2 regions of the Terrisporobacter muris genome follow, and region 1 is predicted to be linked to the other one. Evidence: riboswitches for the same ligand, from Rfam matches in the RefSeq annotation. Region 1 holds a riboswitch; the other holds the start of a gene.
The links. A riboswitch is a leader RNA that binds a small molecule or an ion and turns the genes downstream of it on or off. The one in region 1 is predicted to bind thiamine pyrophosphate.

Region 1 (3,429 bases):
ATTTTAAGCCCTCTATTAGAACCAATTGGTGCGCCAAGTGGCATAACTGCTGCTGCTCCTACCTCTATTAATCTTCTTCCTGCATATAAATCAGGGCTCATATATGGAAGTACTACAAATCCTTCATCTGCTAAGATTTTAGTAGCTTTTATTGTTTCTTCATTGTCAGGTAATAAATATCTAGTATCTGATATTACCTCTATTTTTATAAAATCTCCACATCCCATTCTACGAGATATTCTTGCTATTCTTACTGCTTCTTCAGCCGTTGTTGCACCTGATGTGTTTGGAAGAATTGTCATCTCTTTTGGTATATATGTAAGAATATTTTCATTGCTGTTGTCTAAATCAACTCTTCTTAGTGCCATAGTTATTATTTCACTACCACTTTCTTCTATTACTTTTGGAAGTATTTCATTAGATCCGTATTTTCCTGTCCCAATTAAAAGTCTGCTATTGAATTCGTGCCCACCTAATATTAATTTATCCATTAATTTATCCCCCTAGATATAATCTATAAGTATTTTACTTGCCAAATTTGCCATGTGATTTGCACAAATAGCCACACGAGGCGCCATTAACCCCTCACCTTCTTTTGCTTCATGTACAAAATCACCACATATATAAAACTTATCTCTTATTTTCTTAGTTATAATAATATTTGAATCGTAATATCCTGCCATACCAGAAGATGCTATTAAATATTTATCTCTCATATGAAGTAAAACAAAATTACTTATTTCAGCTTTACAATTTGGATCATCAAAAGCTTCAAGTATTATATCTACTTCATGTAAAAAATTAATATTTTCTCTAGTAATATAAGCATTATGTATTTCAACATCTATGAAAGGATTAATTTTATCTAAATGTTCTTTCATGGCCTCTGTTTTGTACTTTCCAATATCATCAATAAAATATTGCTGTCTATTTAGATTGGAAGGCTCTACAACATCATAATCAACTAGAATTAACTTACCTACACCTATTCTAGCCAACGAAATGGCTATATTCGATCCAAGTCCTCCTAGACCTAAAATAGCTATCTTTCCTTCTTTTAACTTTTCATGCACTTTCGGTGTATGCCTTGCAATCATAAGGTTTTCTAGTTCATTCATAGATGGTTTCTTCCCTTTTTCTATTAAAGTTACTCTATCATTTTCTTTTAATATTTCATCTTCTTTAATAGGAAAACCATTCAAGACTACAACATCACTGCATTTATTGAAAATATTCTTAGCTTTAAAAACACTTATATTATCTTCAACTTCTTTTTCTATTTCATTAACAAATATTTTCAAATCAACCACCACCAATAAAGCTAATAATTTCTATTGCATCATGTTCCTTTAATATATAAGTTTCATACTGCTCATTTTCTAATATTTCTAAATTTATCTCTACTACAACCCTATCTTTGTTTAAGTCGTAATCATTTAATAAATCTAATACAGTTTTATTATTTTGGAATTCTACTACCTTTCCATTTATCTTCATCGTTACACCTCCTCACTTTTTATTTCAATAAAAAATTCGCTTCGCTCATATCGCCAACGGCTTCGCTCGTTGTTCAAGTCACAAAGTTGGAAATTATATGTTATCTACAGAGCAGATAACATATAATTTCCTTCAATATAAAAAAGCCTTACCCGTAGGTAAAGCTTGTAGTAATCACATATCATATGTAAAAGTTCACATATTTCATTATATAACACTCTACTCTTTCCTACGCTGGTATTATCCAGATCAGGTATAAGGGTTAATGTTTCCATCTCTCAGCCTTTTAGGGCACCCCTAGGTAAAACTTTTGAATTTATTTTAATTGTAGTACTTAAATTTATTTTTTTCAAATCAAAATATTTTTATTTTTATATTAATTTATTTTTCTATCCTTGCCACACCAGTTTTTATAGCAGCTTCTCTTACTGCTTTTGCCACATTCTTTACTACATTTTTATTGAAAGCGTCTGGAAGTACGTAATCTGGAGTCAATTCATCTTCACTAACTACATTTGCTATGGCATAAGCTGCTGCAACTTTCATTTCTTCATTTATTTCTCTTGCTCTAACATCTAAAGCTCCTCTAAAAATTCCGGGGAAAGCAAGAACATTGTTAACTTGATTAGGGAAATCTGAACGACCAGTACCTACTATAAATGCTCCACCTGCTTTAGCTTCGTCTGGGAATATTTCTGGAGTTGGATTTGCCATAGCAAATACTATTGCTTTATCTGACATAGTTGCTACCATTTCTTTTGTAACCATTTTTGGTGCAGAAACACCTATAAATACATCCTTATTTTTAATAATATCTACCAAAGTTCCTACTTCATTGTTTTTATTAGTTACTTTTAGCATTTCTTTTTGTGCCCAATTAATATCTTTAGAATTTTCATGAATCGCACCATTTATATCACATAAAACTACATTTTTTACATTTAAATTAATTAACATTTTAGCAATTGCCATTCCTGCAGAACCTGCTCCATTTATAACAATTTCTAAATCTTCTATTTTCTTTCCTGCTAATTTTGCTGCATTTAAAATTCCAGCAGAAACAATTATTGCTGTACCATGTTGATCATCGTGGAACACTGGAATATCTAATTCTTCTTTTAATCTATTTTCTATTTCTATACATCTAGGAGAGTTTATATCTTCTAAATTAATTCCTCCAAAAACTGGTTCCAGTAATTTAACAGTTTTTACAATATCATCAATATCCATAGTATTTATACAAATAGGAAAAGCATCTACTTCTCCAAATTCTTTAAATAATATTGATTTACCTTCCATAACAGGAATTGAAGCAGCAGCACCTATATTACCAAGTCCTAAAACTGCTGTTCCATCACTAACTACTGCCACCATATTACTTTTACAAGTATATTTATAAACCTCTTCTGGATTTTCTTTTATTTTTAAACAAGGTTCTGCAACACCTGGAGTATATGCAATAGATAAATCATCTTTGCATTTTACTTCTACTTTACTTTGTATGCTTACCTTTCCTCCATGATTTTCATGCATTTCTAATGCTAACTGTGCAAAATTTTTGTTTCCCATTCTAGTTCTCCTTTATTAGTTCTGATTTATTCCGATGTTTTTGCAAACATTGCTCTTCCTTTTTCATATATATTGTTACCATAACAATCTATGGCTACAATTAATTGTAAATCTTTTACTTCTAGTCTTCTTACTGCCTCTGGTCCTAAGTCATCATAAGCTATTATTTCACATTTTTTAATAGCATTAGAAATATATGCTCCAGCGCCTCCAATGGCCGCCAAATATACAGCTTTATTTTTTATCATAGAGTTTATTACTTCTTCACTTCTTTTCCCTTTACCTATCATAACTTTTAGTCCCCTATCTAATAAAGGTACTGTTAAGTCATCCATTCTATAACTTGTTGTTGGTCCTGCTGAA
Region 2 (3,429 bases), on a different contig from region 1:
TCTAAACCTTGTTCTTTATAGTATCCTTTATCAAGGGCAACGTATAATCCTGTATGGTTAGTATTTGGAGTCCAATCTAGAACGACAGTAACTTTTTCTAAATCTGAACTTCCTTCTTGTTTTTCAGTACCTTTGTTTGAGCAACCAGTCACTAAACCTATAGTAAGTAGTGCTGATGTCATTAATGATATGCTTTTTTTTAATTTCATCTTACTCTCCTTTGTACTTATGTTTTAATATTATTTTCTTTAAAATATTTATAATCATTACAAATATTAAACTAAATATTATTACTAATATTGTTGATGCAAATACCTTATCTAGGGCATAAGAACTTTTCGCTCTTACCATATAAACACCAAGTCCAACGCTTCCACCTAACCATTCAGCAACAGTTGCTGCAACAAATGCGTAAGTGGCAGAAATTTTTAATCCTGTAAATAAACTTTCCAAAGACATGGGAAGTTTTAGATGGATAAAAGTGCTTAATTTACTAGACTCCATAGTTTTGAATAAATTTATATAGTCTTTATCTATGTTTTCCATGCCATCCACAAAATTTATTAATATGGGGAAGAAACAAGTAGTCATTACCATGATTATTTTTGGTAGTGAATCAAATCCAAACCATATTATAAGTAGTGGAGCTATGGTTATTGTTGGTATCATTTGAGATACTAACATTATGGGATAGAAACATTTTTTTATAAATGGAACAAAGTCCATAATAGTTCCTATTAATAATGCTAACAATATGGAAAATACAAATCCTAAAACAGACTCTTTTAAAGTGATTAAAGAGTGCATTTGTAAATTGGTAAAGTCTGAGCTAAAAACCTTTATTATCTCACTTGGTGCAGGCATTATATATTTGGGGATATGGTTGCTTACAACAATAAACTGCCATATTAAAATAATACTTATAAATGTTACAAGTGGATAAATATAATTTTTAATTTTATCTGTGATTTCTAAGTTTGTCTTCAATTGTTAAGCCTCCAGCTTTTTCGTCAACCCTAGCAACTGTTATTACTCTTTCGCATCCTAGTTGAAAAGGTATTTTGTGCATTACTTTTATTAAATCAAATACTTCTTCAAATTCCCCTTCAAATGTAGTACTCATAGCACCAATTTCGTACTTAAGTCCACTTTCTTTTACTTTTTCGATGCAAGCATCTACTACTTTGTACATTTCATCTTCACCTGTATAAGGTCTAAGAGGCATTACTGCCACGTCTGCTATAACCATTATTATCTCTCCTTTTTATTTAAATACCCTAAATATAAAATTCGCTTCGCCTGAGCGACGTGTCGGCGAAACACTTCATATCGCCAAAATTGAGAAGCATATCGTCAACGATATATCATCGTTACCACTTCGGATAAATCCGTTACTCAAACGAGATGCCTTCGTTACCACTTTAAACCACTGTGTGGGCGCTATGAAATTTCAGGCAACGACCTTGCTCAAAATATACTTTTTACGTATTATATACTCATTGATATTTTTTATTTTATAAATGTAAATAAAAAATGCTATACCCGTAGGTATAGCATGCATAATCGAATTTAAAACCCTAGAATTTTTATGGGAAATAAAGTGGATGAAGCTTTCCTACGCTGGTATTATCCAGATCAGGTACAAGGGTCGGTAAAACCTCTCAGCCAATTAAGGCACCCCTAGCAATTATTTACTTTCAACTTCATTATAGTTGATTACAAAAGATTGTCAACTATGAATTTAAGTATAGATTCGGATAGTTTGATTGTCAGATGATATAAAATATACTATATATGTAATTAGGAGAATAAATACTTCAGTTAATGGAATTAAGATAAGAAAGATTTTTTAGTTAATAATAGAGATTTTATAGTTAAAGTGAAAATATTATATCTGGGGGAGGAAGGATATGAACTTTACTTCAAGTAAGAATAAATACAATTCCATAAGAAATGTTGTTTATGGAAAAAATGGAGCAGTGGCAACATCAACACCAATTGCAGCTGGGGCAGGTTTAGATATTTTGAAAAAAGGTGGAAATTCAGTAGATGCAGCCATAGCAACAGCAGCTTGCCTTACAGTAGTTGAGCCAACAGGATGTGGAATAGGTGGAGATGCTTATGCATTGGTGTGGATTGAGAAGGAGAAGAAGCTTTATGGGTTAAACTCCAGTGGATTTGCGCCAGAGAGAATGAAACTGAAAGAATATGAAGGGATGACTGCCATGCCTAAGTATGGATTTGGAGCTGTAACAGTTCCAGGAATACCTGCTGCATGGGCAGAGCTTAATAGAAAATATGGCAAGTTAAGCTTGCTGGAATGTTTAAAACCTGCCATAAATTATGCAAGAGATGGATATGCTGTGGGAAAAACCGTATCTAAATTATGGCAGACAGCTTATGATGAGTACGAAGAGAACTTAGTGGGAGAAGAGTATAAGTACTGGTTTGACACCTTTGGAAAAAAAGGAAGAGCGCCAAGGGCTGGAGAGATTTTTAAGTGTGAAGAAATGGCAGCAACTCTTGAAGAAATAGGAAGAACCAATAGTGAAAGTTTCTATAGAGGAAGCTTGGCTGACAAAATAGATGAGTTCTCTAGAAGATATAATGGTTTTATTAGAAAAAGCGATTTAGAGAAGTTTTATCCTCAGTGGGTGGAACCAATTAGTACAGAATATAAAGGATATAATGTTTTTGAAATACCACCAAATGGTCATGGAATAACAGTGCTTATGGCTCTTAATATATTGAAAGGTTTTGACTTGGATAATAACAGAGAAAACTTGGACAATTATCACAAAATCATAGAAAGTTTAAAACTTGCCTTTGCTGATAGTAAGTCCTATGTAACAGATATAAAGGAAATGAAAGTTAAGGTAGAAGCATTATTAAATGAAGAATATGCAAAGGAAAGAAGAAAACTGATAAGTTCAAAAGCAATTGAACCTGTTTGTGGAGATCCATATTCACCGGGAACAGTGTATTTATGTAGTGGTGACAAAGAAGGAAATATGGTTTCATACATACAAAGTAATTATACGGAATTTGGTTCAGGGCTAGTGGTTCCAGGTACAGGTATAGCTCTTCATAATAGGGGAAATAACTTTAGCTTAGATAAAAATCATGTAAATGTAGTGAAGCCTTTTAAGAAGCCGTATCATACCATTATTCCGGGATTTTTGTGTAAAAATAATGAAGCAGTGGGAGCTTTTGGAGTTATGGGAGCTTTTATGCAACCACAGGGTCAACTACAAGTACTTACTAACTTGATTGATTTTAATATGAATCCTCAAGAAGCTTTGGATGCACCTCGTTGGCAGTGGATTAAAGGTAAGGAAATTCAAGTAGAAAGTGATATAAATGAAGAAATTGTAGAAGGCCTTAGACAAAAGGGTCACGAGATTACAGTTATGGATGATTTTACAAATA

Region 2: linked by a shared signal. The riboswitch ahead of NSA58_RS00060 (MTH1187 family thiamine-binding protein) and the one ahead of thiS (sulfur carrier protein ThiS) in region 1 are both predicted to bind thiamine pyrophosphate.

Annotation. Positions count from the first base shown of each region.
Region 1 is NZ_JANKBY010000081.1:3,324-6,752, forward strand. It holds gene NSA58_RS08435 (thiazole synthase) at 1-491, opposite strand, end outside; gene thiF (sulfur carrier protein ThiS adenylyltransferase ThiF) at 504-1,310, opposite strand; gene thiS (sulfur carrier protein ThiS) at 1,303-1,497, opposite strand; TPP riboswitch at 1,706-1,806, opposite strand; gene NSA58_RS08450 (NAD(P)-dependent malic enzyme) at 1,879-3,066, opposite strand; gene NSA58_RS08455 (Fe-S-containing hydro-lyase) at 3,093-3,429, opposite strand, start outside.
Region 2 is NZ_JANKBY010000001.1:8,248-11,676, forward strand. It holds gene NSA58_RS00050 (ABC transporter substrate-binding protein) at 1-209, opposite strand, end outside; gene NSA58_RS00055 (ABC transporter permease) at 211-987, opposite strand; gene NSA58_RS00060 (MTH1187 family thiamine-binding protein) at 959-1,249, opposite strand; TPP riboswitch at 1,596-1,692, opposite strand; gene ggt (gamma-glutamyltransferase) at 1,911-3,429, shown strand, end outside.